One region of the Pseudarthrobacter sulfonivorans genome, then DNA from elsewhere that is predicted to be linked to it. Evidence: predicted binding sites of a transcription regulator. Region 1 holds the regulator's gene; each other region holds the start of a gene.
The links. The regulator HrcA, encoded in region 1, represses chaperone genes, less so after heat shock. The targets are predictions, from matches to a motif close to TTNGCACTCGNNNNNNNCGAGTGCNAA.

Region 1 (5,760 bases):
CTGCCCGCGGGGCACCACCGGCCATTCTTCGATGCCCAGCACAGCGGGCCGGATGGCCTGCCACACGTCAACGTAAGGGTGCCCGACTATCAGGACATTCCCCACCGCGCCGGGGGAGGCCATCACGGCAGCCGCGATGCGCCACTCCTTCGAGTCCGGCACCAGGTGGTCCACCAGGACCCCCAGCCGCCGCCCCGGACCGGGACCAAATGCGGCCACCGCCCCCGCCAGGTCATCAATGCCATGCAAAGGCTCGACGACGATGCCCTCTACGCGGAGATCGTCACCCCAGACTTTTTCCACGAGTTCGGCGTCGTGTTTTCCCTCCACCCAGATCCTGCTGGCTTTGGCCACCTGGGCACGCTGGCCGGCCACGCGGACTGAGCCGGACGCCGTTCGGCCGGCGACGACGGGGGCGGCCTGCCTGGGAGCCGGGGGAAGGAGCCGGATGGGCTGCCCCTCCAGGAGGAACCCGAAGCCCAGCCGGAAGGACCGGGACTTGCCGCGCCGGTCTTCGAGGGCCACTACATGCATGCCACCGGACTTCTCCACCCGGGTCACCGCTCCCACCCAGCCTGACTGGGCGTCTTCGAGAACCATGCCACGTTCCACGGGGACCTCAGGGAGTTCGCTTCTCACGGGCGCGGTGATCTCCTGCGGACCCCAGTTCTGGTACTGCATGGATTGATTCCGCCTTGCCGCTAGATCCTGGCCCGGAATTTCGCCCGGAGCGGTACCAATGCTAACAACGGGGTGACTCATATTAGACTGTTAGCACTTAGGCATGTCGAGTGCTAACCCTGCAGTGACCACGGATGGAGGTGGAGTATGAGCGAGCCGCGCAAACTCGAAGTACTGCGCGCCATCGTGGAGGACTATGTGCACTCCCGCGAGCCAGTAGGTTCAAAAGCGCTCGTGGAACGCCACCACCTCGGCGTGTCCAGTGCCACCATCCGCAACGACATGGCGGCCCTGGAAGACGACGGCCTGATCACGGCCCCGCACACCAGCGCCGGACGGATCCCCACAGACAAAGGCTATCGGCTGTTTGTGGACCAGATTTCAGCGGTAAAGCCGCTTTCCCACGCGGAACGGCGTGCAATCCAGTCGCTGCTGGAGGGCGCAGACGATCTGGACGACGTCCTGGACAGGACCGTCAGGATGCTGTCGCAGCTGACCAACCAGGTCGCGGTAGTGCAGTATCCGCATCTGAGCCGCGCCACCATCCGCCACATCGAATTCGTCCTGCTCGCGCCCCGGCAGGTCCTGGTGGTCCTCATCGCCACCACCGGCAAGGTCGAACAGCGCGTGATCGACGTCGGCCAGGACCTCGGCGACGACGCCATCGCCGCGTTGCGGACACACTTCCTCGGATCACTCGCGGGCATCTCGCTGAGCCGGCTGACCCCCTCGCTGCCGGGAGTCGTTTCGTCGGTCAGCCCGGGCCAGCGCGCGGCGGCCCAGGCCTTGGCCCACGGGCTGGAAACGCTCGCCCACAGCAGCCGCGAGGAACGCATGGTCATGGCCGGAACGGCGAACCTCGCCCGCTCCAATGTGGATTTTCCGCTCAGTATCGGACCGGTCTTGGAAGCGCTCGAGGAGCAGGTTGTCCTGCTGCGCCTCCTGAGCGACATGGCGCAGGATCCGAGGGGCGTGGCAGTCAGCATCGGGCGTGAAAACCCGTACGACGGACTCGCGGAAGCCTCCGTGGTGGCCACGGGCTACGGACCAGACAGCACTGCCAAGATCGGTGTGCTCGGCCCCACCCGGATGGACTATCCCACCACGATGGCCGCCGTCAGGGCAGTAGCCCGTTACCTTTCAAGAATTCTGGGTCCGTAACAGCACCGCGGTCCAGGCACGAAGAGCAGTGCCGGCAGCCCGGCTGCCGGCAGTACAACAAGGAAGAGATACGAACTTTGAGCAGCCACTACGACGTCCTCGGAATCTCGCCGGAAGCCACCGGGGAAGAGATCAAGAAGGCCTACCGCAAGCTGGCCCGCACTCTTCACCCGGACGTAAACCCCGGGGACGATGCATCGGACCGCTTCAAGGCCGTGACCCATGCCTACGAGGTACTTTCGGACCCGCAGAAGCGCCGGATCTATGACACCACCGGCAACGAGAACGGCACCGACAACGGGTTCGGCGGCGGCGGATACTCCGGCCAGGGCTTCGCGTTCCAGGACATCTTCGACACGTTCTTCGGGGCAGGCGGCACCTCCGGCCCCGCTTCCCGGGTCCGCCGCGGCCAGGACGCGCTGATCAGTGTACGGATCGAACTCCGCGATGCTGTGTTCGGCGTCAACCGGAAACTCGAAGTGGACACAGCTGTCACCTGCCCCACCTGCAACGGGTCATGCTGCCGCGAAGGCAGCCACCCTGTGCGCTGCGATATCTGCGGTGGCAGCGGCCAGGTCCAGCGCGCGGTTCGCTCCATCCTGGGCCAGGTCATGACGGCGGCCCCGTGTGGCAGTTGCGAAGGCTTCGGGACGGTCATCAAGGACCCCTGCAACGAATGCAGCGGCCAAGGCCGCATCCGCAGCCGGCGTTCGCTCACCATCAAGGTGCCGGCCGGTGTTGCCACGGGCACCCGGATCCAGCTCTCCGGGCAGGGCGAAGCAGGCCCGGCCGGCGGACCGTCCGGGGACCTGTACGTGGAACTCCGCGTCAACAACGACGCCACGTACGCACGCGACGGTGACGACCTGCACGCAACGCTGCACATCCCGATGACTGCCGCCGCCCTGGGCACCGAGCTGTCACTGGAAACCTTTGACGGGCTGCAGGAAATCGACGTCAAGGCAGGGACGCAGTCAGGGGAGATCATCACGCTCCGTGGACTCGGCGTGACGCACCTGCGCGGTTACGGCCGCGGGGACCTGATGGTCCATCTGCAGGTGGAGACGCCGGCCAAGCTGGATGCCGCGCAGGAGGATCTCCTGCGGCAGTTGGCGAAGCTGCGGGGCGAGCAGTTCACGGAAGGCAAACTGGCTGCCAGCGGCGGCGTCTTTGCCAAGCTGCGGGACCGGTTCGGTAACCTGTAGCGGTGAGCAATCCCGTTTTCTTCAGCGGTGCCGGGTCGCTGGACGATCTGGTGCCCGGTGCCCGTTTTGTCCTTCAAGGGCCGGAGGCACGCCACGCCGTGACTGTAAAACGGCTATCTCCCGGAGAGGCAGTGGACATTGCCGACGGCGCCGGAAGGCGGCTGACGGGAACTGTTGTCTCGGCGTCGCCCGCGGAGCTCACCGTGGAATGCTCCGCCCTCGTTGTGGAGGGCCGGCCTGACATCCGGCTCGTGCTGGTGCAGGCCCTGGCCAAGGGGGACCGTGATGAACTGGCCGTGGAAACGGCAACCGAACTCGGGATTGATGCCGTAGTTCCCTGGCAGTCCGAGCGATCAATTGTCCGCTGGAAGGGTGAGCGCGCGGCCAAGGCCCACGCAAAATGGCAGTCCGTGGTCACTGCCGCCGCCAAGCAGGCACGCCGCGCCTGGATCCCCGAGGTGCGCGCCACCGTCGATACGCCAGGCCTTGCGGCGGCCGTGGCGGCAGCGGATCTGGCCGTAATCCTGCACGAAGACGCGGTCCGGCCGCTCCGGTCTGTCCTGGAATCATGGCAGGGCACCCAAGCTGACGCCGGACCCCTGGAAATTCTGCTCATCGTTGGTCCGGAGGGCGGAATCAGTCCCCGCGAAGTCACCCGGCTTTGCGACGCCGGCGCCGTGACGGCGCTCTTGGGACACCACGTCCTGAGGTCATCCACAGCCGGACCGGCAGCGGTTGTTCTGGCGAGTGATGTACTGGGACGCTGGACAGCACCGGTATCCTGAGGCCGACTGCTACGCGGGCTGTTACCGGACGTTGAAGTTCCGCGTGTCCACATTCAGCTCCTGGCTGGTGCCGGCCGCATCCACTTGCGAAACGCGGAGCTCGTAATTCCCCGAGGACAGGCTAAGGGCAAGCGTAAAGACTCCGGACTGGGCGGCTTCGGCAGCTGCAGTGGTCTCCCCGGTCAGGTAGGGTGTCTTGTTCCCGTTCGCTTCGGCCCGCAGGATCTGCCAGCGGAGCTTACCGCCCGGAACGGTGCTGCGGCCGGTGATCTTGACGCTTCCGCCGGCCAGGTCAGTCCCTTCCTGCGGATCAATGATCCACACGGGCGCCACCATTCCGGCAGCTCGGGACATGGGGTCGCCAAGCTGGACGTGGTCGAAGGCAACGTAATCGGTGTGGCTATCCACCAGGATCCTGACCTGGATCTGCTGGCCGGAATCGATCAGGCCGGAACTCGCGGCCGCTGCCGTAGCGGTAAAGACCAGCTGCTGAATGGCGCGGCCGGCCATGTCGGCGTCGACATTGCTGTTAAAGGCATCCTCCGAGACGTCGACGGTAATGACGTTCTTGCCGGAGATGGACGAGGCGAGTTTCTCGGGATCCTGCCAGGGCGTGAAGAAATCCGGGTCCAGCGGCTTCTCGGACATCATGGCCCGCAGGGCGCGGGTCACTGGATTCTCCTGCTCCGGCACGTCCCGGAACTCCCGGTATAGGAACACATTGCTGTTGCTTCGGCCAATCCAGTAGACCGGTGCCTTATTCGAGGACTGTGTAGTTTCCAGGGGCGCGCTGGTGGAAGGTGCCCCGGGGGAGCCGGTGGCGGCAGCGCTGGAGTTTGCCGTCAGGTTGGGCTCAGGGCTGGGGTCCGCGATACAACCGGTGAGGAGGAGGAATGCTGGCAGCAGGCTCAGGAGACGTTGCGGACGCAAACGTGGCGCGACGCGCCTGGCACTGAGGGGGGTCGCTGTTTCCGGCACTCGTGGCCTGTCCTTTCCGGCTGTGAAATGGCGAGGCCTGGGCCCCCGTGAGCCGGTCCCCGGACGGCTGTGATTTCCAGCATCGCATAGCCAGCTCCGCCAAAGGACCGAATCCGGGCTGCCGGCCCAACTGCAACGGGAACGATATGAGCCCGATATGAAGTTGATACCTAATGACGCCAACCGTCCCGCAGTAAGCCGGTGACGGGCACCCTCTCCGGAGACCGCCTGACGCTGCCGGGAGGTGCCTCCTGGCGTAAGATGGAAGGACTCCGCTGGCTCCTGCATGCTCGGCAACAGCCCCCACGCAGCAGCCGGCGCACTTAATTTTCGAACTGGAGGGGACCACGGGCCTGCGGGCCAGCACCATGACTGAATCAGCGAACGGAAAGCGCCGGCTCAATACTGACCGCGCCGCCGGAGAATTCCCCCATTCACTTGCCGGTGTCCGGACGGAGGTGGTTCTCTTTGACAACTCCGATCAGATGGTCCAATCGCTCGGCAGCCATGACGAGGCCCTGCGTTACATCGAAGAGCAGTTCCCGTCCGTCAACTTCCACGTCCGCGGAAACGAACTGTCCATCAGCGGCCCTGCCAACGAAGTTCCCCGCATCATGCGGCTGCTGCATGAAGTGCGAGGCCTCGTGGCCCGTGGCACAGTCATCAGCCCCGCGGTATTGCGCCAGCTCGTCGCGTTGCTCCGCAGCCAGTCATTGCAGAACCCTGTGGACGTCCTCACCCATGACATCCTCTCCAGCCGCGGGAAGACCATCCGGCCCAAGACGCTGAACCAGAAGAACTACGTGGACGCGATTGATGCGAACACGGTGATCTTCGGGATTGGCCCTGCAGGCACGGGTAAGACGTACCTCGCGATGGCCAAGGCCGTCCAGGCGCTGCAGCAGAAAGAAGTCAGCCGTATTATCCTGACCCGGCCCGCAGTCGAGGCC
Region 2 (5,760 bases), 830 kb from region 1:
GACGCGCGACACCCGGACGACGAACTCCTCCTCCTCGACGCCGATCCGGACCAGCAGTACGTCATTGATGCCGCCCGCGCAGGAGACTCGCTGGTGGTCAGCAGCCCGCCGGGCACGGGACAGACCCAGACGGCCATCAACACCATCGGTGCACTGGTCGACGCTGGGCGGTCAGTCCTGGTGGTGGGTGACCGCCGGGCCAGCCTTAATGAAGTATCGGCACAACTGGAATCGCTTGGCCTTGAATCCATCCTGTTCCAGCTCTCCGGCACAGCCACACCGCAGCAGCTCAAGGCCCAGCTGGTGCGGGCCATCGTACGGAACGAAAAGTCACTCGAACCGCAGCTGGGGAACCTCCACCGGACCCTCACCGAGCACCGGCACGCCCTGATGGACCACGTGGCGTCCCTGCATAACGTGCGCCAGCGCTGGGGCTGCTCGCCGTATCAGGCCATGCAGTCACTGGCCGAGCTGACCTCCATCCACCCCGCCCCCGCCACCACCGTGCGGCTCAAGCGCAGTGTGCTGGACAGCATCCGCGACCGCAACGAGCTCGCCGGCAGGCTTCGCCGCGCTGCGGAGCTTGGCAGCTTCAGCCGCGCCTCCACTACCAGCCCGTGGCACGGCGCCCGGCTGCTCACCCGCAAGGAGACCGAGGAGGCCCAGGAACTGGCCCGGTCAGTGGCCAGGAACCTGCCTGTCCTGCGCGACCGGATGAACAGCGTGGCCGAACATGCCGAAATCCGGCTTGGCACGTCCTTCTCGGAGTGGGGGGAGCAGCTCGAACTCCTCATGGCTGTCCGCGAAAGCCTCGACAAGTTCACACCGGACATCTTCGACAGGCCGGTCAACGATCTCATCTCCGCCACGGCGTCCTCCGCCTGGCGCCGGGAGCGGAACGTCGACATGGCCTCCATGCAGCGTTCCCGCCTGCGCCGCGTCGCGAAGGAGTACGTCCGTCCGGGCGTCCACATCACCGATCTCCACAGCTCGCTGGTGCTGGTGCAGGACCAGCGTGCCCTCTGGTCCGGCTACGCCACCTCGCAGCGCCATCCGGCCGTCCCCTCGGGCCTTGCCGAAATGAACGTGATGTACCGGTCCCTGGACCGGGAGCTGACCCAGTTGGGGGAAGCCCTCCGGCACACGCAGGCCGGCGGTTCGCTGGCCACGGCCCGCTATGAGGAACTCATGGAGCGGCTGGAGCGGCTCGTGGCCGACACCCACACGCTGAAAACGCTGCCCGAGCGCACGCTGCTCGTGGAAAACATGCGCGAGCACGGCCTGGGGGAGCTCCTCGCCGATCTTGCGGAGCGGGAGGTTCCCGCAGAGTCCGTCGCAGCCGAGCTTGAGCTGGCCTGGTGGCAGTCCGCGCTGGAAGCGATGATCAGCGGCGACGATTACCTGGCCATGTCTGACGGGGACGCACTCCGGCAGCTTGAGGCCGAATACCGGCTCGCGGACAACGCCCATATTGCCAGCGGCGCGGCGCGCCTGCGCTGGGACCTGTCCGAACGGTGGCGGGCCGCGCTTGCGGAACACCCGCGCCAGGCCCAACTCCTCAGGAGCCTGCTCAAGGACGGCCGGGTTACCCTCGCCGCGCTGACGGCCCAGGCCGCCGAGCTGGTCCCCATGCTGGTGCCGGTCTGGTCAGTCAGCCCGTACCTCATGACCGGGCTCCTGCCGGCCGAACAGCGCTTCGACACCGTGGTCATCCTGGACGCCGAAGCGACGTCGCTGCAGGCCGTCCTGCCCGCCATCGCACGCGCCCGGCAGGTCATCGCTTTCGGTGATGCCAAGATTGCCAGCCCCCGGACGTTCACCGTGGGTGTTGAGCGGCTGGCCGCCGGTGAAGCGGCCCACCAGCGCGTCGAAAGCGCGTTCTCGGCGTTGTCTGCCATCCTGCCTGTCTGGCGGATGAATTTTGTCTACCGCGCGGTTGACGAGGACCTGGTCCTGCAGCTGAGCAAGAACTCTTACGACGGCGCCCTCCGCCGGCTCCCCGAGGGACAGTCCGCCACGGGCTTGGACAGGGCGCTCCTGGTGGAGTACCTTCCCGACGGCACCGGACTGCCCAGTGCCGACCACGAAGGCGTCGAATCCGTAGTGGCCGAGGTTAACCGGGTGGTGCAGCTGGTCTTTGAGCACGCCCGGACACGGCCGCGCACCTCGCTGGCAGTGGTCACCGCCAGCCTTCGCCATGCTGCCCGGATCGGTGAGTCCATTCGTCTTCAGCTGCCGAACCACCCGGGCCTGGCCAGCTTCTTCAGCGCAGGATCCGAGTCGTTCCGGGTGGTTGACCTTGAGCGGGCGCAGGGCCTGGTCCGTGACCATGTGATTTTTTCACCCGGTTTTGGCCGCACTCCGCACGGCCGGGCTTTGCACAACTTCGGACCCCTGTCCGCTGAGGGCGGGCGGGAAAAATTCGCTTTGGCGATGACGCGTGCACGGCGTTCACTCCACGTCCTGACGTGTTTCCAGCCCGAAGACCTCGATCACACGCGGCTGTCCTACGGCGCGGTGGACTTCTACGAGCTCCTCAACCGTGAGATTGCGGGAAAGACGGATCTCGGAACTCCGGCCTCGCGTGCCGCCGCCAGTGAGCAGGCGCTTGGGGCCGATCCCCTCGTCGCCGATCTTGGTGACCGGCTGCGTGCCCGGGGCGCCCGCGTCTGGCACCAGTACGACGGCGTGATTGACGTGGTGGCCGCAGCAGACCCGCTTAGCACCATGGGTCAGGACGACGCCGAGATTCCGCGGCCGGTGGCCATCGAATCGGATGGCACGGAGCAGTACCGCACCATGAGTGTCCGTGAGCGGAGCCGGCTCCGTCCGCAGCTGCTGGAACGGATGGGCTGGCGGTACATGCCGCTGTGGACCATCGAAGTCTTCACGGACCCGTCCGCGTGTGCGGACCGGATCGCGGGTTACCTGGGCCTTGAGAATATTCTGCCCCCCGGCCGGGGCACGGCCACGGGTGGATTCTTTGACGAGGACGTGGACCCGCTCGCGCTGGGGAACGAAGGAAACGACAGGAACGACGACCAGGCCGGACGCCTGGCCAGTGAGGAGGCGGTTGTTGTGACCCCACGGAACGCCGATCAGGCAGATACGCACGGTAACGACCACGCGGATGACGCACGAAACGGGAACGCGGCTGTGCCGGAGCGCCAGCTGCCAGAGACCGCGGGCGTCCTGCCCAGCAAGGCCGCGGAGGATGATCCGAAGCGCTGGGGCGATGGCCCCGACAACGATCACGACGCTTGGCTGAAGGAAAACAAGCCGCCGCACTGGAGCTGACCACCAGGCTCTGACGGCGTCATCCGGCACCGCCCTCGGGTCCCACCAGGACGAAAAACAGCTTGCCCTGCGTGGAGGCCCCGGCCAGTCGGGCAGCCTGCTCCGGGGCTGCCGCCACGACGATCAGCCCGTCGGTCTCGCCCGTGCCCAGCCACTGACCCGACTTGCCGCCCTGTCCCGACGTCCACAGGACGGGAACGGAGGAAGCCAGCACTTCTGAGGGGGATTGCTGGTCGAAGCCGTTCGCCCCGGTCAGGACCACGTTGACCAGTTGCCCGGGCGATACCAGCTGGATGGAGGAGGGATCGGCCATCCTCAAGGGCACGGCTGCGGAGCCCGGTGGCGTGCCGGTCAGGAGGCCGGGACCCAGCAGCAGGGAGTCCGTTACCAGTTGGCCCTTCCGAAGAGGGGCGGCCAGTTGTTTGCCCGCGGCTTCACTGGTGTGGGACATGGATCCGGCGGTCAGCATCCCCGGCGGGATCTTCGTTGCCGTCAGGTCCGTGGCTGTCAAGGCCGTTCCCGCGGGGAGATCCCGCGCCGCGGCCAACACCGAGACGGTGTCGGCGGGCGGGGGAGTGAGCTGATGGACCGTGATCCCGGCAGCAAGGCAAAGCAGGAGCGCTATCGCAAGGCGCCGGTTCCGGCCCAGCCAGGACAACAGCCTGTGGCCGCGCGCGCCCCGAGGGCGTGCTGACGGGAGCGGGCGGCGGGCCGGGCGTCCCGGCGGGGCGGATCCGCGGCCGGAACGAAAGAGGGTAGCGGGCATACGGACCACGCTACGTACCGGCAACCACGTCCGACAGAAGCGAAGGTGCCTATGTGGACAACCGTGCCGCCGGCGTCGTACGTCTTTTTGGACCGGAGGTCAGCTGGCGGCAGCGGCGGTGGCAGGTGCCGGCGCCGGTGCGGCCGCGGGGGCGGCAGGGGCAGCCGAAACAGTGCTTCCCTTGGCATCCCGGGAGTCGGTCCGGTAGAAACCGGAGCCCTTGAAGACCACACCCACGCTGTTGAACTTCTTGCGCAAGGCGCCCTGGCACTCCGGGCATGCAGTCAGGGTGCTGTCGGTAAACGACTGGAAAACGTCGAAGGCGTGGCCGCAATCCTTGCAGGCGTAGGCATAAGTGGGCACTGGTGATCCTCCTCGGGGGCAAACGAGAGGTCCTGTACTGCGTTGAGCGGAAACCGTCCATTAGCAGTCGAAGGGCCTGAGTGCCAATTCTATCACCCCGGAAAGTAGCCCTGCCTCAGGCCGGGTCCGGCAGCCGGATCAAACCTGAGGGCGTGAGCGCAGCCGGAACCCTCCGGTCAAAGTCTTCGGCGGGGATGCTTCCGGCCGGGAGCAGTTCGGAATCGAAGACGATGGCCGCAAGCGGGATCTCCGGGCCGTCTTCGGCGAGGGAACCCAGCAGGATGTCGTAGTAGCCGCCGCCCTGGCCTATGCGGTTGCCGTCCTTGTCCACCGCCGTGGCGGGGATGAAGAGGGCGGCAACGGACGCCATGATGCCGAGGTCAAGGCGCGGTCCGGCTGGTTCCAGCACCGGCGCATAGCGGCTGCGGACAAACTCGACGCCCGGAGTCCAGTACGTCCAGCTCAGCCGGCGGCCGGGCTCGCAGACAGGGAGCAGGATGGTGTGGCCATGCCGGTGGAGTTCGCTGATCAGGGGCAGCGTGGGCGGCTCTGGGACCACGCCCAGGTAGGCGCAAAAGGTCGACGGCGTCCCACCGGTCAGTTGTTCGGCCCATGCGGCGCCGTGGACGGCCAGGGCGGCACCGGCCGCGTCGCGCTGGGTGGCGTCCGTCGCGGCGCGGCGCGCACGATGGCGTGCGCGGATGTCCGCCTTGGCTTCGCTACTTCCTTGGGACATGCCGTTCCTTCTCTGCCGTTAGGGTGGCCGTTGCAGCGTCTGCGCCGCATTGGCTCAGGAGCCACCAATAATTACTGAATGGTCAGCCCCTCCGTTAGATTAGTCCAGTGACTACCACTCAGCAGACAGTACGCAAGGCCGTTATTCCCGCTGCCGGACTCGGCACCAGGTTCCTGCCGGCCACAAAAGCCATGCCCAAGGAAATGCTCCCAGTGGTGGACAAGCCGGCCATCCAGTACGTGGTTGAAGAGGCTGTCAATGTTGGCCTTAACGACATCCTGATGATCACGGGACGCAACAAGCGTGCCCTGGAGGACCACTTCGACAGGGTTCCTTCGTTGGAGGACACCCTGGAAGCCAAGGGCGACCTGGCGAAGCTTGAGTCCATCCAGGCAGCCAGCAACCTCGGTGACATCCACTACGTCCGCCAGGGTGACCCCAACGGCCTGGGCCACGCAGTACTGCGTGCAAAGCAGCACGTCGGCAACGAACCGTTTGCAGTCCTCCTGGGCGACGACCTGATCGATGCGCGGGACGAACTCCTCAGCACCATGATCGAAGTCCAGTCCAAGACCGGCGGATCGGTGGTGGCCCTCAT
Region 3 (5,760 bases), 1.5 Mb from region 1:
GCTTATGTCAGCGACCCACAGCCGGCTCGGCGCCGGCGCGGTGAAGCGGCGCTCGATCAGGTCCTCAGGCTTGCCGGCCGGCGAGACTCAACCTCGTTGCTCGTCAGCTCTGCCTGCTGCATTGGCATCGCACCGCACTGGTCGAGCCTGGATCCGAACAGGGTGGAACGACGGTTCCCGCCCGAGAGTCTGACCTGCCAGCTTTCATATCACCGCTTGGCGTAGTCAGCGAATCCCTGCCAGTCGATCACGACACACGGCTCGTCGCCAAGAATCCAGGCGTCGTGCCCAGGAGGCATGATGCCGAAGTCCCCAGGCCCGTACTCCATTTCTTCGCCGTCGTCCATGACAACCTTCATCCGTCCGGAGATGAAGTAGCCCATGTGGGAGGCTTGGCAACTGTCCGTCTTAGCGATCGGCTTTACGTGCTCGGACCACCTCCACCCCGGCAGGAATGTGGCGCGGCCGACGCCGCCCGCTTCCATGTTTACCAGTTGGAGCTGACCCGTCCCACCCTCGAACGGCCTGGTCTCCTCAGGCGAATCGAGGCTCTTGCGAATTAAACCTGCCATCTTGACCTCCTGTTGTCGGTATGCATTTTCTTGTGGATACGGCCAACGGTTCAGCCCCGCTGTCACGCCAAGCCCGCAGTCGCCTCGGACGACCTTGGCCGTCGCCGGTAGTTCCACACTGTACGCCGCTGTTCGCCATTCTGATACGGACGCACCGTCGTCTTGATTCCCGGATGGATCCTGACCTCGGTCGGCATCGTCTGCATCGTCGCCGGCTGCCTGCTGCCTGCTGCCTGCTGCCTGCTGCCTGCTGCCTGCTGATGATGCTCTGACGTGAAGGCTATCGAGGGCCGTCGGACTGTTTCAGCGGCGGGACGCTTGCACGTGCCGATCCGGCACCGTGCGTTTGGGACAGCGGAAGAGGGTCTCCGCGGCCCGCCGGCCCGTGACGTCCGGCAGCACAGAGAGCGTGGCGAAGAAAACAGACATGGCAACGGGAACAGTGAAATTGTTCAACTCCGAAAATCCTGCCCGACGGCCTGCTGCAGAAGGTCGCGGACCACACCGTGGGCATCGCCACGCACCGGGCGTCCCTCAAACAGCACGGTCAGCATCTCAAACGGGGCATCCTGCTGTACGGCCGCCCGGGCACCGGCAAGACGCACACCGTCCGGCACCTGCTGAGCCAGAGTGAAGGCTCGACGGCGATCCTCCTCTCGGGCGGTTCCCTCGCCAGGATCTCGGAGGCGGCCCGCATGGCGCGGGCGCTGCAGCCCTCGATCGTCGTGCTGGAGGATTGCGATCTTATTGCCGAGGACCGGAGTTTCGGGCACGGGCCGCAGCCGCTGCTCTTTGAGGTGTTGGACGCCATGGACGGCTTGGATAACGACGCCGACGTCGCGTTTGTCCTCACCACCAACCGGCCTGACATGCTGGAGCGGGCGCTGGCGCAGCGCCCGGGCCGGGTGGACCTCGCGGTGGAGATCCCGCTGCCGGCCCATGCCGAGCGGGTCAGGCTGCTGGAACTGTACGGCCGCATGGTGGCGTTCAGCCCGGCGGCACTGGATGCCGCCGCGGAACGGACGGCGGGAACCACCGCCTCCTTCGCCCGGGAACTGGTCCGGCGGGCGGTGGTGGCTGCGGCGCTGGATAACACGCCGGTGTCCGATTCGCATCTGGCGGCCGCCGTGGAGGATCTGATGGCCGACGCCGAAACCCTCACCCGCAGCCTGCTGGGCAGCGGCACGGACGCGGCCGGTTCATTGTGAGCCGAAGAGGAACTCCTTGGCGTGCGCCACGGCCTTCCGGAAGGCATCATTCCGGAGCGTGACGAGTTGCTCCGCGTCGCCGTCTGCCGGCTCCAAATAGCCGGTGTAACCGGGCCGCAGCACCCAGACGTCCCCGGCAGGCGGAAGATAGAACACTCCGAAGGAACGCTGCTGTTCGTCTTCTGCGGTCCACACCGGCACCACTGCCAAGGCTGCGCCGGTGGCAGGGTTGATCCACTGCGCGCGGGGAAGCGGCTCTTCGTGGGCTTCGGGGTCCAGGAACGGTGCAGTACCCTCGCCCCAGCGCTGTTCGAAGCGTTCGTGAAAGGCAGGGATCAGGTGGGAGTCGTAGCGGCGCCAGTCGCTCATTGTTTTCCGCCTCCTCGCGGTGGTGGCTGTCGTCTTACGGGGTTTACGTCCAGGGTCCGCTTTCCCAGCGCACCGGCGTGATCCTGATGGTGTTGCCGGCCGACACGGACCGGCTGCTGACCTTCCGGACCGGGACGACGGTCGGGGCGCCACCCGCCGCGCTTGCTCCGTTGCGGCTCCGGTCGTAGGCTGCGCGCCGCGCCGGGTCACGGAGGACAGCGAACGCCTGCATGATCCGCAGCAACTCTCCATCCTGGACGTTGCGGTCACCCTTTGGGCCGCCGTCGACGTCGGGGTGGTGGGTGCGCATCAGCGCCCGGTAGGCGCGCGAGATCTCCTGCTGGCTGGCAGCGGGTTTCACCCTCAGGGCGGCGTAGTAGTCCGGCTGGCTGGTCATGGCGGGTACGTCTCGGGGATCTTACGGGGACGGCGCGGGGGCACCGACTGCAGCCGGTGCCCCCGCGGTCCGGACCTATTTACCGATCTCGTGCAAGGAACCCTGCTTGGTTTCGATCTCGATCCTGCGCGGCTTGGCCTGCTCCGCCACTGGGATCCGCAGGGTCAGGACGCCCTGGTCGTAGCTGGCCTTGATGTTGTCCGCATTGAGCGTGTCGCCCAGGATGAGCTGGCGACTGAAGACACCGCGCGGACGCTCTGAGGCCACCAGCTCCACATTGGGCTGTGTGGGGTCCTGGCGCTCCGCCCGGACAGTCAGTACGTTGCGTTCAACATTGAGGTCCACTGAATCGATCTTGACGCCCGGGAGGTCGAACGCCACCACGAACTCGCCGTCTTCCTGCCAGGCGTCCATGGGCATGGCCGCCGGCCGGGCTGCGGTTCCGAAGACCTGCTGGGTGAGCCGGTCCAGCTCACGGAACGGGTCCGTACGCATCAACATCATTTCCCACTCCTTCAGTTTCTAGAAGTTACTTCCAGTTGCTATACCCACCATCGTTTATCTGTGGTGGTGGATATAGATTTTTTATAGCACTCGTGCGAGACTGATGCAACATCACGGGGAGGGAATTTTGGAGTGGACGCGGTCAGTGGAACACCAGGACAAAAACCGGGACCTCGGGCCGGGCAGGCACTGTATGCCATCTCCGTGGCGGCAAAGCTGGCAGGGACCGGGCAGCAGAACATCAGGCTCTACGAGACAAAAGGGCTGATCCTCCCGGAGCGAACGGCCGGGGGCACGCGTCAGTACAGTGATGCCGATGTCGCCCTGCTCCTGCACATCGGCGAACTCCTGGACCAGGGGCTCAATCTTGCCGGCATCGCCAAAGTTTTGGAGCTCGAGGTAGCCAATGCCGAACTGCGTCGCGCCCTCGGACGGGCCAGGTCACGCCCGGACACGTAACGGCCAGAGTCCCCGGCCAGTCAGGATCCGCGGCCGCCCGCCAGCCGGTAGGACTCCTCAAGCAGTTCGCCGAGTTCCTCGGTGCCGATCCGCGCCAGCCGGACCAGCACCAGCTGCGGCGAACGCTCGTGGTGCGGCGTCCAGAAATACGTAGTGGGCGCCGTACCGGCCAAGGCCTCCCGCTCTGTGGTCTTCACCGTCAGCACGCCGTCCTCCCACATGCGCGCCATCAGCGTCTTCGCGAACCAGGCGGGCTGGTCCCAGCTGCTGCGTTCGGTGACACCGGGCAGGGCGAGGCACATGCTGCGGACATCCGACTCGGTTGCCATCGCGGCTAATCCCCCGGCGCGTCCGCTTTGGAGAGCTCGCCCGTGATCCGTTCACCGGGGATCCGGGCGGTCCGCCACGTATCGAGGGCGATGACGGCACCGAGGATCAGCAGCGAGAGGGAGACTGAAGCCATGGCGTCGCTGAGCCAGTGGTAGCCGAGGTACAGGCGGCTCAGCGCGGCCAGGACAACGCCGATGCCCGCACCAACGAAGCCGAAGACGGCCGACCTCGGATTTTTCCGCCGCGAGAACACCAGGAAGGTGGTCACCAGCAGGAAGTCACAGGCACCCAGCACATGGCCGGACGGAAATGAGTAGGTGTGGTCGGCGCCGAACAGCATCAGTTCCACCGGCGGCCGCGAGCGCTGGACGATCGCCAGGATGATCTGCGATGTCACGACGCCGGTGAGCATCGCGGCGGCGAGCACAATGGGCCGCCAGGCGTGCTTGGCCACGAACCCCCAGACCACCGTCACCACCAGCACGATGATTGGCAGGGCAACAGGGCCAAAGATCACCGCGAGGAAGATCATCACGGCCGTGAGGGTCTCTGACCGGAGCGAGAGCAGCCAGTCGCGGATGGATTCGTCGGGACCCCAGGGGCCGGTGTTGCTCTGCAGAACGCCCACCAGGGTGGCGATGAACAGCAGGGCGCCCACGCCAATGAGCACCACAGCCGTCCGGTACAGAGCCTTCCGCGCGGCCGGTTCCATAAAGCGTTCCTCCACCACGAACTTGTCATGGAAGGTCCGCCAAAGGCTGTTCTTGCCTGCCTGCTCTGCCACTGTATTTCCGTCCGTGCGCCGTTATGGAGTGCCTAAGGTGAAGATTATCCCTTCTGCCCGGTGTTGGCCCTGTTCTTTGCCGCGTTGGCTCCGCCGCCGGGCATGTCAGCCTGCCGGGGTAGCCTGGCTCAGTGGGCGCGATGAATGAGCTGATCAACCGGCAGGGCGTGGAAACACTGGCCGGGATCCTGGCTGAGGCCGCTCCGGGATCGGACTGGCCGCACGTCGCTGCTGCCGCCGCACATTTGGACGAGTTGAGCCTGCGCGGCCGCACGGATGCGGTGAGCAAAGCCCTACTGGCGGACGTGCGGCAGCTTCCGGATCCGGGATACCCGACGGCGGCACGCATCTTCCGGAGCGCCCTTTCCGGAGCCGGTTTCACGGGGTGGGTCCTCTGGCCGGTATCCGAAACGGCCGTCACGCTTGCCCTCGAATCAGGCACTGCACCTGACTTTGACGACTGCCTGGCCCTCCTGGCCGAACTGACCCCGAGGCTCACCGGCGAGTTCGCCATCCGGCGGCTGCTTGCCGCGGACCTGGAGCGTTCCCTCAAGATCATCCAGGGCTGGACCGCGCATCCGGACGAGCATGTCCGCCGCCTGGCCTCCGAGGGCACCCGCGCGTATCTCCCCTGGGCGGTGCGGGTTCCCGCCGTCGTGCTTCATCCGGAGGCGTCCCTCCCCATTCTGGACGCCCTGTACCGGGACGCTTCGGAGTACGTGCGGCGCTCGGTGGCGAACCACCTCAACGATCTGGCCCGGCACGCACCAGAGATCGTGGTGGCGACGGCGGCTGGCTGGCTGGCCGCGCCGGACGCCAACACCGCATGGGTGGTCAGGCATGGCCTGCGGACCCTGATCAAGAAGGCCCACCCCGGTGCGCTCGCGCTGCAGGGGTTCGCGCCGGCGTCGGTGGCTGTCACGGGGCCCACGCTGGACCGGAACTCGGTGGCCATACCGGGTGAACTGGCTTTCGACTTCGCGATCGCCAACACGGGGAACTACGATGCCAAGCTCGCGGTGGACTACGTGGTCCACTACGTCAAAGCCAACGGCACGCAATCGGCAAAGGTCTTCAAGATCGCGGCGCTCACCCTGGCCGCCGGTGAGACCCGCACATTATCGAAGCGTCATGCCT
Region 4 (5,760 bases), 1.8 Mb from region 1:
CCGCTGCACGCGCGCGGACATCGGCTGCCTCATTGAGGTCGTGGCCGGCGTGGCCCTTGACCCATTCGAAGGTGTATTTCCGGCCGGCGATTTCCCGGTCAAGTTCCTTGAGCAGCTCCACGTTCAGGACGGGTTTGCCGTCGGCCTTCCGCCACCCCTTGCGTTTCCAGCCCGGCATCCACTTTGTGATGGAGTTGATCACGTACTGGCTGTCGCACAGGACCCTCAGGTCCTCCTCCGGGACGTGGGCGGTGGCACGGAACAGATCCAGGACGGCCATCAGCTCGCCCTGGTTGTTGGTGCCGTGCGGCCATCCCCCGGCACGCCAGCAGTCGTCGTTCACATACCAGGCCCAACCGGCCGGGCCGGGATTTCCTAAAGCCGAACCGTCGGCCGCTGCAGTAATTGTCACTTAACCATCCTGCCAGACAGCGCCGACAACCGGTTCAGCCAGCCCTTGGGAAACCGCTTACCGAAAAGCCTTGACGCCGAAGTCGAAGCGCGGCAGAATCGGAATCCTGACCGGGAAAGCGCTTTCTCAGTCGAAGCTTCCCCACCGGCACCTACGCCGTCACGGGACACGCTCCGGGGTGGACCTCCACCCTTTTGAGGAAGGCACATCAATGAAGATTCGGGCCATCAGCCGCAGGAAGTTCCAATTCGGCGCAGTCGCCGTCGCTGTCTCACTGCTTGCCACTGGCTGCGGCGCCCCCGCAGGCTCCAGCGAAAATGACGCAGTGACGCTGCGGTTCGCCTGGTGGGGCAATGAGTACCTCAACGCGCAAACGGAGAGAGTCATCGACGCGTTCGAGGCGGAACATCCCAACATCAAGATCGAATCCGAGCCGGGCGAATGGGCCAGCTACTGGGACAAACTGGCCACCACCACCGCTGCCAATGACGCACCGGATGTCATCCAGATGGACCAGAAATACATCGCCGAGTACGGTGGCCGCGGGGCGCTGCTGGACCTGGCCAAACAGAGCGGGATCGACACCTCCAAGCTGGACAAGGAATCACTGGCGTCCGGCCAATACGACAACGCACAGTACGGGTTGAGCACCGGGAAGAACGCTTACGTCATCATGGCAAACACGAAAGTCTTTGAGGCAGCAAGCGTGCCTGTCCCCGACGACACCACCTGGACGTGGGACGACTTTATGGACACCGCCGCGAAACTCAGCGCGGCCGGTGACGGGATGAGCTACGGCGCAGCCTATGGCAGCAACGAGGCGGACCTCATCCTCTGGCTTCGGCAGCACGGCGAGAACCTCTACTCCCAGGACGGAAAACTGGACTTCGACACCGCTACGGCCGCTTCGTTCTGGGAACGGCTGAAGGAACAGCGCGATTCCCAGGCAAGCCCGCCGGCCACGGTGGCCACCGAGGACTCCGGCGCAGGCCTTGAGGAGAGCCTGTTCGGCACCAACCGGGTAGGCATGGCCTGGTGGTGGACTAACCAGCTGGGATCGCTGGAAACCACCACGGGCAGCAGCATCAAGATGCTCCGCGCCCCCAGCACCGACGGGAAGTCTGCGGACAACGGCATGTACTACAAGCCCACCATGTTCTGGTCCGCGTCCTCACGGTCCAAGCACCCGGAAGCAGCTGCAACCTTTATCAATTACCTGGCCAACAGCCCCGCGGCAGGCGCCATCCTTATGACAGACCGCGGAGTCCCCAGCAACTCTGAGATCGTCGAGGGCATCACACCGGCCCTCAAGCCCGCAGACACCACTGTGGTGGCCTTCCTGAAGGACATTGCGCCGGACATTGCCGATGCGCCTCCCGTCCCGCCGGTGGGTGCCGGCAGCGTCCAGAACGTCATCAAGCGGTTCACTGACGAAGTCCTGTACGACCGGATGACTCCGCAGGCGGCCGCCGACGCGTTCAAGAAGGAAGTCGAAGGGATGCTGGCCACGGCCCGCAAGTAGCGACAAACAAATGCGGCCCCCTCCAGTGGAGGGGGCCGCATTATGGTTTGCGCGGAACGTAGTCCGGGCGCTGGGGACTAGAAGCCGCCCATGCCGCCCATGTCGTCGCCGCCACCCATGGCCGGAGCGTTCTTCTCCGGCTTGTCGGCCACAACGGCCTCAGTGGTGAGGAACAGACCGGCAATGGAAGCCGCGTTCTGCAGGGCAGAGCGGGTTACCTTGACGGGGTCGTTGATGCCGGCAGCCAGCAGGTCGACGTACTCGCCGGTTGCTGCGTTCAGGCCGTGGCCTGCAGGCAGGCCGCGGACCTTGTCGACAACAACGCCAGGCTCGAGGCCGGCGTTGAAGGCGATCTGCTTCAGCGGGGCGTCGATGGCAACGCGGACGATGTTCGCACCCGTTGCTTCGTCACCGGTCAGGTTCAGGTTCGCGAACGCCTTGGCGCCGGCCTGGATCAGCGCAACGCCGCCACCGGCGACGATGCCTTCTTCAACAGCAGCCTTCGCGTTGCGGACAGCGTCCTCAATGCGGTGCTTGCGTTCCTTGAGCTCAACCTCGGTTGCGGCACCGGCCTTGATGACTGCAACGCCGCCGGCCAGCTTGGCCAGGCGTTCCTGCAGCTTCTCGCGGTCGTAGTCCGAATCAGAGTTTTCGATCTCGGCACGGATCTGGGAAACGCGGCCAGCGATCTGGTCGGCGTCGCCGGCACCTTCAACGATGGTGGTCTCGTCCTTGGTGACAACAACCTTGCGGGCGCGTCCCAGGAGTTCCAGTCCGGCGGTCTCCAGCTTGAGTCCGACTTCCTCGGCGATGACCTGGCCACCGGTGAGTACAGCGATGTCGGCCAGCTGGGCCTTGCGCCGGTCGCCGAAGCCCGGAGCCTTGACGGCTACGGACTTGAAGGTGCCACGGATCTTGTTGACGATCAGGGTGGCCAGGGCCTCGCCCTCGATGTCCTCGGCAATGATCAGCAGCGGCTTGTTGGACTGCATGACCTTTTCCAGGACAGCAACCAGTTCCTTGACGTTGGAGATCTTGGAGTTGACGATCAGGATGTACGGGTCCTCAAGGACCGTTTCCTGGCGCTCGGTATCGGTAACGAAGTAAGCGGAGATGTAACCCTTGTCGAAGCGCATGCCTTCGGTGAGCTCGAGCTCCAGGCCGAAAGTGTTGGACTCCTCGACGGTGATGACGCCTTCTTTGCCCACCTTGTCCAGGGCTTCAGCGATCAGGGCGCCAATTTCATCGTCACCGGCGGAGATGGAGGCAGTAGCCGCAATCTCTTCCTTGGTTTCGATTTCCTTGGCGGAGGCCAGCAGCTCAACCGTGACGGCCGCTACAGCCTTCTCGATACCACGCTTGAGGGACAGCGGGTCAGCGCCGGCCGCGACGTTGCGCAGGCCTTCCTTGACCAGGGCCTGCGCCAGCACGGTAGCCGTGGTGGTGCCGTCGCCAGCGACGTCGTCCGTCTTCTTGGCAACTTCCTTGACCAGCTCGGCGCCGATCTTTTCGTAAGGGTCGTCCAGCTCGATCTCCTTGGCGATGGAAACACCATCGTTGGTGATCGTGGGGGCGCCCCACTTCTTTTCGAGGACGACGTTGCGTCCACGCGGGCCGAGGGTGACCTTGACGGCGTCGGCGAGGATGTTCAGGCCCCGCTCAAGACCGCGGCGTGCCTCTTCATCAAATGCAATGATCTTGGCCATAACGGCAGTAGTCCTTTCGGGACAGTCGTTAAGAATGAACCTCACTGCAGTGCCCGCGACGGACGATCCTTCACCGGCGGCCTCTGTATGCCGCGGCTGGGGATCTCACTCCAGCTAGGTATTTCTCTCGCTCCACGACCGCCGCCAAGCCCCGAAGCCGGACAAACCGGACGTTGCTTTAGCAGTCGGTACGTAGGAGTGCTAACTCAATAATTAGCACTCCCTAGGTGAGAGTGCAAGCGAAAGGTCCCGCAAATCGCCCTGTCAGGGCGGCCCGTTCGCCACCGGCGATCAGCCTGCGGCCCGTCCTGCCGCCTCACGGCCGCTGAGCACTGCCCTGTTGTCTGCGCCGTAGGTGAACACCATGTAGTTGGCCGTGGTGATGTCACCGTTGGCGTCGAAGGCAACCGGCCCCGATTCGCCGTCGTAATTAATGCCTGCCCCGGTCTTCAGGACCGCGAGGCAGTCGGTGTAGGACAGGCACGGCTTGGTGGCCGGGCCCGAGGCCTGCGCGGCGGGCTGCCCGCCTGCTGTCCCGCCGGAGACGGCGATCAGGTTGGCGGCGATGGAGCGGCCGGCATCGTCGTCAGCCTTCGCTGCCGCCAGGACCGCCAGGTTCACGGCGTCGTAGGTCTCTGCGGCGAACGAAAGGTCTTTCAGGGCAGGGTTGACCGACACAAGACGGGCCTGGAAGTCCGCAGACGGCAACAGGCCCGGCACCACTGCACGGGCGCCTTCGAGCGCCTTGGATCCAAGTCCCGAACCGTACTGGGCGAAGGCACCGTCGCTCAGGATGATGCTCTTGCCCGAAAGTCCCGCGTTATTGAGCTCTGCGATGGCGCCCTGGGCGTCGTCCCTGGCGATCAGCACTACAGCGTCAGGAGTGGCGGCCTTGGCAGCAGCTGCGGCGTTACCGGCGTCGCCGGGCTTGAAGGCGGTCGTTGAGACAGTTTCCAGGCCGGCGTTCTTGGCGGCACCGGTCACCGCGGCCGAAACGTCCTTGCCGTAGGCACTGTCCTGGTGGACCACGGCAAGGCTCTTGGCGCCGCCGTCCTTGGCCAGCTTCACCAGCACCGAGGCCTGGGCAACGTCCGCCGCGGCCGTCCTGAAGTAATAGCCGCCGCTCTTGTAGCGGGACAGCCCGGCAGCGGAGTTGGCCGGCGAGACGAGCGGGACGCGCGCGGCCGAGAGGACGTCGATGGCGGCGGCGGCGTGACTCGAATCCGTGGGGCCGATCACCGCATCAACCTTGGCTGAGGCCAGATTCCTGGCCTGGGCGTCGGCGCCATCACCGGCGCCTACCACCAGATCTACAGGCCTGCCCTTGTGGCCGCCGGCCGCATTGATTTCCTTGATTGCCAGTTGGGCCGCGGCGAGCTGCGAGTCGTTGAGGAAGGCCTGCTCCCCTGTGCTGTCCTGGATCAGCCCGATCCGCAGCGTGCCGTCACCGGATGCTTCAGCGGAGTCAACGCGGGCGTTGCCGCCAGCTCCGGCACAGCCGGCCAGGGCCAGCAGGAGGGCCGCCCCTGTGGTTGTGCGGACGATTGTTGAACGCAAGCTGCGGGAGATCACTGCGCGGGCCGGACGTTTTCTGCCTGCGGGCCTTTCTCGCCTTCGCCGACTTCAAGCTCGACGCGCTGTCCCTCATCCAGGGCGCGGTAACCTTCGCCCTCAATGGCCGACCAGTGCACAAAGACATCGTCCGCGGAGCCGTCCACCGTAATAAAGCCGTAGCCCTTTTCGGCGTTGAACCACTTAACCGTTCCCAATGCCATGATGTCCACTCTTTTCCGTCGTGCCGTCGGTCCCCGTCGGAAGTGTGCCGCTTGTTACGGACCGAAGCCTGAAATCACTCTAGCGACAAGCCATCCGGCGGGCCGAACCACACGGCCGCTCCGGTGCCCAAAAGTTATTCAGGCGTGACGGCGAGACGCTACTGGTAGCCCGGCCCCAGGACAACAACCAACGGCACCTGGAAGTCCTGGCTCTCCACCAGGGTAGGGATGTTCAGGAGTTCGGAGACTGCTTCGGCGTTGGCTTTCTGCGCCGGTCCTGAATAGAAGATTGCGGATGTCTGCTGCGGAGCGCCGCCCCAGTTCCCCACCTGACCCAGCGTCCAG

Region 2: a site for HrcA is predicted at 4,487-4,513, ahead of AU252_RS17480 (FmdB family zinc ribbon protein). Genes of this name have one in related genera too.
Region 3: a site for HrcA is predicted at 3,134-3,160, ahead of AU252_RS14235 (Hsp20/alpha crystallin family protein). Genes of this name have one in related genera too.
Region 4: a site for HrcA is predicted at 3,819-3,845, ahead of groL (chaperonin GroEL). Genes of this name have one in related genera too.

Annotation. Positions count from the first base shown of each region.
Region 1 covers NZ_CP013747.1:4,681,234-4,686,993, forward strand. The annotation lists gene AU252_RS21280 (DUF3097 domain-containing protein) at 1-681, opposite strand, end outside; gene hrcA (heat-inducible transcriptional repressor HrcA) at 829-1,842, shown strand; gene dnaJ (molecular chaperone DnaJ) at 1,920-3,047, shown strand; gene AU252_RS21295 (16S rRNA (uracil(1498)-N(3))-methyltransferase) at 3,050-3,832, shown strand; gene AU252_RS21300 (GerMN domain-containing protein) at 3,854-4,810, opposite strand; gene AU252_RS21305 (PhoH family protein) at 5,179-5,760, shown strand, end outside.
Region 2 covers NZ_CP013747.1:3,847,971-3,853,730, forward strand. The annotation lists gene AU252_RS17470 (AAA family ATPase) at 1-3,297, shown strand, start outside; gene cpaB (Flp pilus assembly protein CpaB) at 3,317-4,063, opposite strand; gene AU252_RS17480 (FmdB family zinc ribbon protein) at 4,163-4,426, opposite strand; gene AU252_RS17485 (5-formyltetrahydrofolate cyclo-ligase) at 4,542-5,162, opposite strand; gene galU (UTP--glucose-1-phosphate uridylyltransferase GalU) at 5,270-5,760, shown strand, end outside.
Region 3 covers NZ_CP013747.1:3,142,492-3,148,251, reverse strand. The annotation lists gene AU252_RS14255 (cupin domain-containing protein) at 210-572, opposite strand; partial or broken gene AU252_RS14250 (AAA family ATPase) at 1,037-1,780, shown strand; gene AU252_RS14245 (hypothetical protein) at 1,772-2,149, opposite strand; gene AU252_RS14240 (J domain-containing protein) at 2,193-2,546, opposite strand; gene AU252_RS14235 (Hsp20/alpha crystallin family protein) at 2,622-3,047, opposite strand; gene AU252_RS14230 (MerR family transcriptional regulator) at 3,183-3,509, shown strand; gene AU252_RS14225 (MmcQ/YjbR family DNA-binding protein) at 3,530-3,838, opposite strand; gene AU252_RS14220 (phosphatase PAP2 family protein) at 3,844-4,623, opposite strand; gene AU252_RS14215 (hypothetical protein) at 4,764-5,760, shown strand, end outside.
Region 4 covers NZ_CP013747.1:1,420,256-1,426,015, forward strand. The annotation lists gene AU252_RS06250 (ribonuclease HI family protein) at 1-412, opposite strand, end outside; gene AU252_RS06255 (ABC transporter substrate-binding protein) at 624-1,934, shown strand; gene groL (chaperonin GroEL) at 2,012-3,640, opposite strand; gene AU252_RS06265 (ABC transporter substrate-binding protein) at 3,932-5,197, opposite strand; gene AU252_RS06270 (cold-shock protein) at 5,209-5,415, opposite strand; gene AU252_RS06275 (LytR C-terminal domain-containing protein) at 5,574-5,760, opposite strand, start outside.